DNA from 4 places in the Planococcus sp. MB-3u-03 genome. Region 3 is predicted to be linked to each of the others. Evidence: riboswitches for the same ligand, from Rfam matches in the RefSeq annotation. Region 3 holds a riboswitch; each other region holds the start of a gene.
The links. A riboswitch is a leader RNA that binds a small molecule or an ion and turns the genes downstream of it on or off. The one in region 3 is predicted to bind S-adenosylmethionine.
Positions count from the first base shown of each region.

Region 1: linked by a shared signal. The riboswitch ahead of CW734_RS04870 (transporter substrate-binding domain-containing protein) and the one ahead of CW734_RS04090 (LLM class flavin-dependent oxidoreductase) in region 3 are both predicted to bind S-adenosylmethionine.
Region 2: linked by a shared signal. The riboswitch ahead of CW734_RS02320 (2,3-diketo-5-methylthiopentyl-1-phosphate enolase) and the one ahead of CW734_RS04090 (LLM class flavin-dependent oxidoreductase) in region 3 are both predicted to bind S-adenosylmethionine.
Region 4: linked by a shared signal. The riboswitch ahead of CW734_RS12840 (methionine biosynthesis PLP-dependent protein) and the one ahead of CW734_RS04090 (LLM class flavin-dependent oxidoreductase) in region 3 are both predicted to bind S-adenosylmethionine.

Region 1 covers NZ_CP025135.1:720,566-722,763, forward strand. Annotated here, with positions in the region: gene CW734_RS04870 (transporter substrate-binding domain-containing protein) at 1-803, opposite strand, end outside; SAM riboswitch class I at 921-1,025, opposite strand; gene CW734_RS04875 (vWA domain-containing protein) at 1,283-1,939, shown strand; gene CW734_RS04880 (Ltp family lipoprotein) at 1,976-2,198, shown strand, end outside.
Region 2 covers NZ_CP025135.1:207,026-209,223, forward strand. Annotated here, with positions in the region: gene CW734_RS02320 (2,3-diketo-5-methylthiopentyl-1-phosphate enolase) at 1-959, opposite strand, end outside; SAM riboswitch class I at 1,030-1,143, opposite strand; SAM riboswitch class I at 1,445-1,596, shown strand; gene mtnK (S-methyl-5-thioribose kinase) at 1,677-2,198, shown strand, end outside.
Region 3 covers NZ_CP025135.1:547,157-549,354, forward strand. Annotated here, with positions in the region: gene CW734_RS04080 (hypothetical protein) at 1-81, opposite strand, end outside; gene CW734_RS04085 (hypothetical protein) at 332-553, shown strand; SAM riboswitch class I at 725-833, shown strand; gene CW734_RS04090 (LLM class flavin-dependent oxidoreductase) at 947-2,198, shown strand, end outside.
Region 4 covers NZ_CP025135.1:2,295,004-2,297,201, forward strand. Annotated here, with positions in the region: gene CW734_RS12825 (cobalamin B12-binding domain-containing protein) at 1-304, opposite strand, end outside; gene CW734_RS12830 (hypothetical protein) at 309-677, opposite strand; gene CW734_RS12835 (antibiotic biosynthesis monooxygenase family protein) at 674-979, opposite strand; SAM riboswitch class I at 1,177-1,279, shown strand; partial or broken gene CW734_RS12840 (methionine biosynthesis PLP-dependent protein) at 1,356-2,198, shown strand, end outside.

The DNA of each region.
Region 1 (2,198 bases), 170 kb from region 3:
TCAAGTGAGATTTCCGTCACGGTGCCATCTTCGATTAATTCTGTAAGGGCGGCATCAAGTTGTTCTTTCAATTCCGGACTGTCTTTTTGCATCACTAAGCCACTGCTGTTAGGAGAAAACTTCACATTTTCAGCAAGCTTCAATCCAGGTTTGTCGAATTGTTCTAGTGCTTGAATTAGTACTAAATAATCATTAAGTGTAGCATCAACGCGTCCTTGCACAATTTCAGGAAGCACAGTATCTGATCCAGTATAGACCACTACCTCAGCGCCTTGTTCTTTAGCATAGTCGGAGTAATTGCTCGTCGCAGCTCCACCAACTTTCTTACCTGCTAAATCATCCACCGTTGTAATTCCAGAATCATCATTCTCCCGGACAATGGCTGATCCATAGGAATGCTTGACGGGAACTGTAAAATCAAATTTCTCGAGGCGTTCTTCTGTAATCGAAAAGTCATTTGCTGCAATATCGATCTGACCATTTCTTAGTGCGGGCAAAAGGCCGTCAAATTCCATCGTTTTAAATTCAACTTCTAGGCCTAGCTTATCCCCAATCGCCCGTACTACTTCTACATCAAAGCCAGTCAATTCTTTCGTTGTTTCATCGAAGTAGGTAACCGGAAAATATAAACCTTCTGTACCCACTACTAATTTGCCTGATTCCTCAATTCGTTCCCACGAATTCTGTTCGCCTGATTCAGAAGCGCTGGCAGAACTATTGGAATCCTCATTACCGCATGCAGCTGCGATTAATGCTGTTGCTGAAATCAGTGTAAAAAGCAAAAACTTTTTCGACTTTTTCATATGTATGACACCATCCTTAATGAAGTTAGCGCAACAGCAATGGTTCTTCATGAAACCAAACAAAAAAACCTCTTCAATAAGAAGAGGTTTGCATCTCAAAAAAAAAGATTTCAACTCTTCTTATCTCTCAAGCGATTCGCTTGTTGGATTTGGCACAGTACCCGAAAAGAGTCCGCTGCCGAGGTTTCGTAGGGCCAATCCCTCCACCTCTCATGATAAGAACGTATTAACTATTCAGCTATATTAAGACCATACCATCGACATTTAATGAGGTCAATATGTATTCCTATATATTTAGTAGGGATTTAATTTTTTCGAAGATAAACGTAAAGTTTCATCTGCTACTCCTGCTTTTTAGTACATAAATTATGTCGTGCAGTGAGTTGATTGGTTTGTAAAAGGTCGCTTTAAAAGCGACCTTTTTTCTATTGGAAAATCGTATCCTTGGGGTAGCAAGTAACCTGAAGGAGGAAATTGAGATGAAAAATGAAACGACAGAATTGGTGTTTATTCTCGACAAGAGCGGTTCGATGGCGGGGCTCGAAAAAGATACGATCGGCGGCTTTAATGCCCTAATCGACAAACAGCGAAAGCTCCCAGGCGAGGTCCGCGTGACGACGGTTCTATTCAACCACGAATACGAGCTGCTTCACGATCGGATTTCGCTCGAAGGTATTTCGCCGATGACGGATAGCGATTATGAAGTAGGCGGCATGACGGCTTTGCTCGATGCGGTCGGCTCGACAATCCAAAAGATCAGCAATGCGCAAAAAGGGACATTGAAAAAGCACCAGGCCGATCAAGTGATGTTCGTCATCACGACGGATGGCCTGGAAAACTCCAGCTGTGAATACACATACAAGAAAATTAATGAAATGATTGCCTCGAAAAAGACGGCTGGGTGGGAATTCATTTTTCTCGGTGCGAACATCGACGCGGCCGCGACCGCAAAGAAATTCGGTGTCGACGAAGATTTTGCGGTGGATTACCATGCGGATGCGGAGGGGACGGAGTTGAATTATCAAGTGTTGAGCGAAGCGGTGAGTTCGTTCCGGACCGGGAAAAAGATTGGCCGGGAGTGGAAGAGGGAGATTGAGCGGGATTATGAAGCTCGCGGAAATAAAGAAAAGCAATAATAAGTGAAATTTATTCGAAAACGAGGGGGATTCATCATGAAAAAAGTATTTAAGATTGGCTGTCTCGGCATCATTGGCCTATTTGTATTAATGGCCATACTGGTTGCATTAGTCGGAGGAGGAGAAGATTCCACTGAAACCGAGGGCCCGACAGAAACAGCTCCGGCAACAGAAGAAACCGCAACCGAAGAAACTTCTTCGGAAGAAGCAGAGGAACCAGCTGAAACGGAAGAAGCCGCTGAAACGGAAGAACCGGTTG
Region 2 (2,198 bases), 340 kb from region 3:
CTGACTAGTTCGCGCCCGAGCTGCAATGCCGTTTGTTTCTCGAGTGCCACACTGCCGTAAGGGGATGGGAATAAGCTAAAGTCGGCTCCGGCTAGTCGTGTCAGTTTGCCAAGTGCCAGCGCCGTGGAAACGCCGTAAAAATCAGATGACGTGTAGGCGCCGCTGAATGCGGGATGTGCCATCAGCGGGAGTGCCACTTCTTCGTCTTCAGCCAGTTCCTGCAAGACGTCGAATCCGTAGGCATGGACATTGAACAATAAAGCATCCGCCCCGAGTTCACGTGCCCGCCGCGCCTTGTCGCGCAAGCTCGACGTCCGTCCGGATAAATTGACGGCATAGAGCGTGCGATGGCCGGTTTCTGCGTACACTTCGTCCAACACACGACGTGCTGCTAGGATGCGCTTGTCAAACGGCGTCAGCGGGTTGTCGAATAAAATCTCATCGTCTTTCACCAAATCGACGCCGCCGAGTGCCTGTTGACGGAGTTGATCTGATAAATAATCGAGGTCACGTCCGATGACGCCTTTAAAAATGCTCATGGCGAGCGGGCGCCCCGTGACGCCAAGCGTGTCGCGAATGCCGTCAATGCCAAAACGCGGGCCTGGGAACTGGCGGAGCAAGGATTCCTCAAAATCCAAATCAAGTAATTTGATCTCGCCATCGAGCGACAGCTTGCCAAAAACGGTCGTCAGGATGGCTGGCAGATCCGCTGAGAAATTGGCCGCCGGGTAATGGATTTTCAAATGGGCTTGGATGACTCCGTGCTTAGTGGGATGGGTGACGTGCGAGAATTCTTCGACCGACACGACGCGCCCTTTATGCTGTTGCAATTGCTGCTGCTCGAGCAATGGCAAATCGGTCCACGATCCAACCGTCAAACCGAGTGCAATGGCTTCTGCTTTTTTTTCGAATGAACCGGCTTTGCCGAATAATTGATATGTTGCGATAACACCGCTCATGAATAACCCTCCTGCTTAGTGGACATAAAAAAACCTCTTCACAAATAAGAAGAGGTTAAGAATTAACGCCTTCTTATTTCCCAGCCACTCAATTGTGTTGGCTGCAAGAATTAGCACCGTGTCCATGATCGGACCGGTTGCCGGGCTTCGTAGGGCTTGTCCCTCCACCTGCTCTGAATAAGAATAGAATATAGAATTGTTGGTGTTGCAAAGTAATTCTGATTATTCCATGGCAAGCAGTATCTGTCAACGAAGGAAATCAAAATATCTGAAAAATATCCCCTGGTCATTTCAAGAAGGAGATTCATCCACCCATCGCCACGGGAGTCCACGGAAGATCAGATGGAACTCAGCGACATAGACAACCCGAGTAGCGAACTCGCCTTTAGCGGAAAGATTTTCATTTTTTCAAAATATTTTATTGACAATGAATTCTGAATCATGCTAGCATTCGTTTCAGAACTTCATAAATGTTGCATAGCAAACTCTTATCAAGAGCAGGCAGAGGGAAATGGCCCGATGACGCCCAGCAACCGACCGTAATACCGTTGTGAGACGGGGCGCTTTGGCGCCGGGAACACTCCCGCAAGGCACGGTGCTAATTCCATCAGAAATGTACATTTCTGAAAGATAAGAGGCATGGGATCTCTTATTCTGCGCCTCTTTCTTTCGGGAAAGAGGCTTTTTATTATTCTACAGAAAAGAGGCAAATAATATATGACACTTACAGCATCATCTACATACAAAGCATTGACTGAACAACAAGCGATTCAGCTGGCACATGAGCTGGGCGTTTTTGCCCCTGAAGCTGCATTGCAAAGTGAAGAAATCGGAGATGGCAACTTGAATTACGTATTCCGCATCAGCGATTCTGCGAACGGGCAAGGGCTCATCATCAAGCAAGCTTTGCCTTATGCGAAAGTCGTCGGCGAAAGCTGGCCGCTGACGCTTCACCGGGCGACCATTGAAGCGAATGCCTTGAAGCTGCACGGCAAGCTCGCAAAAGGCCATGTGCCAAAAGTGTATGCGACGGATGCTGCGCTTGCTGTCACGGTCATGGAAGACTTGTCGCATTTGACAATTTTGCGCAACGGCTTGATTGACGGCAAGCATTACCCGAAGCTTGCGGAACATATCGGCGGCTATTTGGCGCACACTTTGTTCCACACCTCGGATTTCGGCTTGCATCCGTTCGAGAAAAAGCGGCTTGCGGCTGAGTTCTCCAATCCGGAGCTGTGC
Region 3 (2,198 bases):
GGTTTTGTTACTGATGCCAGTCCAGAGAAACCAGACGTAAGGAAGTAAGAAAATCAAAATGACTAATGTGACAATGCCCATGAAATCATGCCTTTCATTTGTGAAATGGATGTATGTTGCTATCAGTTAAATTATACGCAGCAAATCTACAAAAAGATTCAAATTTTTTACAGATCGTATTTGGCAGAAGGTGTTTTGCCAGTCAGGCATGAACAATGCTACAGAATGGCTCGAGGCGTGCTATAATAGATGACTTAAGGCAACTATGCGTTGTCCCAAGGCACTGGATGCCCAAAAGCCTCCAGCCAATCCTAAATTGAGGTGTAACAGAATGAATAAACGATGGACGATCGATAAAATCCGGACATTCGTCAACAACAATTCCGACAGCAAGTTATTGTCGACGGAATACCACGGATTCTCCCAAAAGCTCTTGTTCAAATGCGCATGCGGCAATAACTTCGAGAAGACTTTCACGAAGTTCAACAAGAACAACCAGCGCAAATGCGATACGTGCCAACCGCCAAAAGCACCACGCGGGCAGGAAGAATAACAGGAAACGCCAATTCCCATTGCAGGGGATTGGCGTTTTTCTGTGCAAAAGACAGAAGAATCCCCGGAGATTATGGAGACTCGCCCATCCGCTTTCTAAAGAAATAAATTATTTTTGAAAATTCGGTTGACTTCTCTATTTCCTAGTATTAAGATAGGGATTAATTTAATAATCTTATCCAGAGAAGCCGAGGGACTGGCCCGATGACGCTTCAGCAACCCCTGATATCAATCAGGAAGGTGCTACTTCCAGCAAGGAGAGATTCCTTGGGAGATAAGAGAGCGGACCCGATTATTCATATAGCCCTCTTTTCTCATTTCAGAGAAAAGAGGGCTATTTTTATTTTCCACTGAGGGCTGCGGAAATTACGATTTCAAAAGGAGGAATTTGACGATGACGAAGAAACGGATTTATTTGAACGCTTTTGAGATGGTGTGCGCAGGCGGGCACCAGTCGCCGGGGTTGTGGCTTCATGAGGACGACCGATCGCATACGTACAAGGACAGCGAATATTGGATCGAGCTGGCGAAGCTATTGGAAAAAGGGAAGTTCGACGCGGTGTTCCTGGCCGATGTGCTCGGGACCTACGACGTCTACGGCGGGACGCGCGATGCGGCACTTCGCAATGCGGTGCAGACGCCGGTCAACGATCCGCTATTGGTCGTGCCGCTCATGTCATCGGTGACAAAGCATTTGAGTTTCGGGGTCACGGCATCTGTCAGCCACGAACATCCGTACACCTTCGCACGGCGCATGTCGACACTCGACCATCTGACAAAAGGGCGCATCGGCTGGAACGTCGTCACTTCCTATTTGAAAAGCGCCGCAGTCAATATCGGGCTCGATGACCAGATGAGCCACGACGAACGCTACGAATTCGCGGCCGAATATTTGGACGTTTGCTATAAATTATGGGAAGGCAGCTGGGAAGATGGCGCGGTCGTCCGCGACAAACAGTCGAAAATCTATACCGACCCGTCAAAAGTCCATGACATCCGCCACGAAGGCAACTACTTTAAAGTGCCAGGCGCTCATCTATCCGAACCGTCGCCACAGCGCACGCCAGTATTGTTCCAGGCAGGCGCTTCGCCGCGCGGCAGGGAATTCGCCTCGAAGCACGCCGAATCGGTGTTTACGGCAGGGCCGACGATTCCCGTTGTGAAAAAAGGCGTCGACGCATTAAGAGAACGCATCACGGCGAACGGCCGAAACCCGGAAGATGTGCTCGTCTATACAACTTTCACCGCGATTGTCGGGAAGACCGAACAGGAAGCGCAAGAGAAATACGAAACTTTGAAAAGCCATGTCAGCTACGAAGGCGCACTCGCCTTGCTGAGCGGCTGGACCGGCATCGACTTTTCCGGATACGAGCCGGACGATACGCTTGAATACATCCAAAGCAACGCCATGCAATCGGCGGTCGAAGTGTTCACGCGTGCCGATCCGGACAGAAAATGGACGATCGGGGAACTGGCGACATTCGTCGGCATCGGCGGAAGAGGGCCGGTCGCGGTCGGAACGCCGGAGCAAGTCGCAGACGAAGTCGAGCGCTGGAGAGATGAAACCGGTGTCGACGGCTTTAATTTAGCGTATACGCTCGCACCCGGAAGCTTCGAGGACTTTGTTGAACTGGTCGTTCCGGTCT
Region 4 (2,198 bases), 1.6 Mb from region 3:
GCCCGATATAATGCTCTTCGCCTTCCGGGCCAAAAATCATCGCTTTTTTGCGGCCATCCTTATCTTTATTGCGCAGCTCCGTAGCGGACAATACAAAATCGCAAACAGCGGTTGCTAAATGCTCTTCCGCAACCGAAATCTCATTTTGTTCCCATAATTCTCCGATGCGGTACATCGCCGGCGTCAAAATTTCGCCGTAGAGCTGTTCATGTGAATGGCTTTCCAGGAAATCCTGGACGTATTTCAAAGCTTCCTCTTCCTGCCCTTGCAGGAAAAGATCCGAAAGCTGTGTTGACTCGTTCATTTGATCAGCCCCTTTTATGTGGAGGGAGCTCCAATAACCGGACTGCGCGATCGAGGCAGCCCCGCATGAAATCTCCTTGCGTTGTTTCGGTATAGCGCGGCACAATTTCGATAAGCCGCTGAAAATTATCGATGATGAGCGCAGTTTCGACATTGCGGCTCACGAGCACCGTTTCGAGCCAGAGTGCATAGTCTAGAAAGGATTGCTCGCTTTGCAGCTCCCACGCGGTTTCGAGGTAATCCAAGTGGTGATGATTGTCTTTAACGGTATGTTCATATCCCTTATCGCCGAAACGTTCCCATAAATTCGGGTACGCTTCGTATATACCGTCTGCCGTGTCGGTCGCGATTTGCTGTTTTTGTTCCTGGTTCATTCGGCCACCACTTCGTATTGATGGACTTTCGGGACGATGCCCGCGAGTTCCTGGTCTGGATAATTCTTCTCCAAATCATGGATCTCCTTGAACTCCTGGCTCTTGACCCAGTTCATATAGGCCTGTTTGGATTGCCATTCCAAGTGGACGGTCAGTTCATGGCGCTTTTTCGTGTTTTGGATCAGCCGGAATGAAGTGAAGCCTTCCGCCTGGTCTACACGGCGCGATCGTTTTCGGTATATTTCTATGACGTCTTGCACCTTGTCTTCCGGCACAATGACGGTCGATGTGACGATGTACATAATTCAGAACCCCTTTGCAACTGGCTTTGTATAAGCCGTGCATGATAAAAGTATACCTCAGCATACCATTTCAGCTTCCGAAATAAAAGCGAGCGCCTTCGGGACATTTACAAGAGTATTTTCAATATTCCGCTTGTATTTCGAAAGTAATTGTTGTATGATGGAAAACATCAACCAACCACAACTATATAAAATGATTCTTATCGAGAGAGATGGAGGGATTTGGCCCTGTGAAGTCTCAGCAACCGGACTTATATGTCACGGTGCTAATTCCAATAGGTGCAACCTAGTAGATGAGAAGATAGCATATACGGCAGGGGCTTTCTTCTTATCATAGAAGAAAGCCCCTGCTTTTTGATTTGAAAGGATGAGGATCATGACACAACATAGCCTAGAAACACGCCTGGTTCAACTCGGCAACCGCAGCGACCCGCGCACAGGGGCGGTCAATCCCCCGATTTATCTTTCTACCGCCTACGAACATGAAGGCCTTGGCAAATCCACAGGCTATGATTATACGCGGACGAAAAATCCAACCCGCCAGCTTCTTGAAGAAGGGATCGCAAACTTAGAAGGCGGCGACGCAGGCTTTGCGTGCAGCTCTGGAATGGCCGCGATCCAGCTGGTCCTTTCCCTGTTCCGCCCGAACGATGAGATTTTGCTTCCTGAAGATATTTACGGCGGTACTTACCGTCTGCTGGAACAATATGAGGAAAAATACCATATCCGTCCCGTATACGATCCCTTCGTCGATCCGAAAACGGCCGAAGCGAAAATCACTGACAATACAAAAGCGATTTTCATTGAAACGCCGACCAACCCGTTGATGCAGGAGATCGATTTGGAATTGTATGCACAACTGGCCAAGCGCCACAATCTTTTACTGATCGTCGACAATACCTTTTTGACCCCTTTCTTGCAGCAGCCGCTCAAAATCGGCGCCGATATCGTACTCCATAGCGCGACCAAATACATTGGGGGCCATAACGATGTGCTTGCTGGGCTAGTCGCCGCAAAAGGCGAGGAGTTATGCGCGCAGCTTTTCAACGCCCATAACTCAGCGGGCGCTGTACTTTCCCGCTTGATTCCTGGCTGTTGATCCGCGGCTTGAAAACCTTGCCGCTGCGCATGCGCCAACACGAAGCGAATGCCAAAGAACTCTCCCGCTTCCTTGAAACTCAAGAGACCGTGACAGACGTACTATACCCTGGAAAAGGCG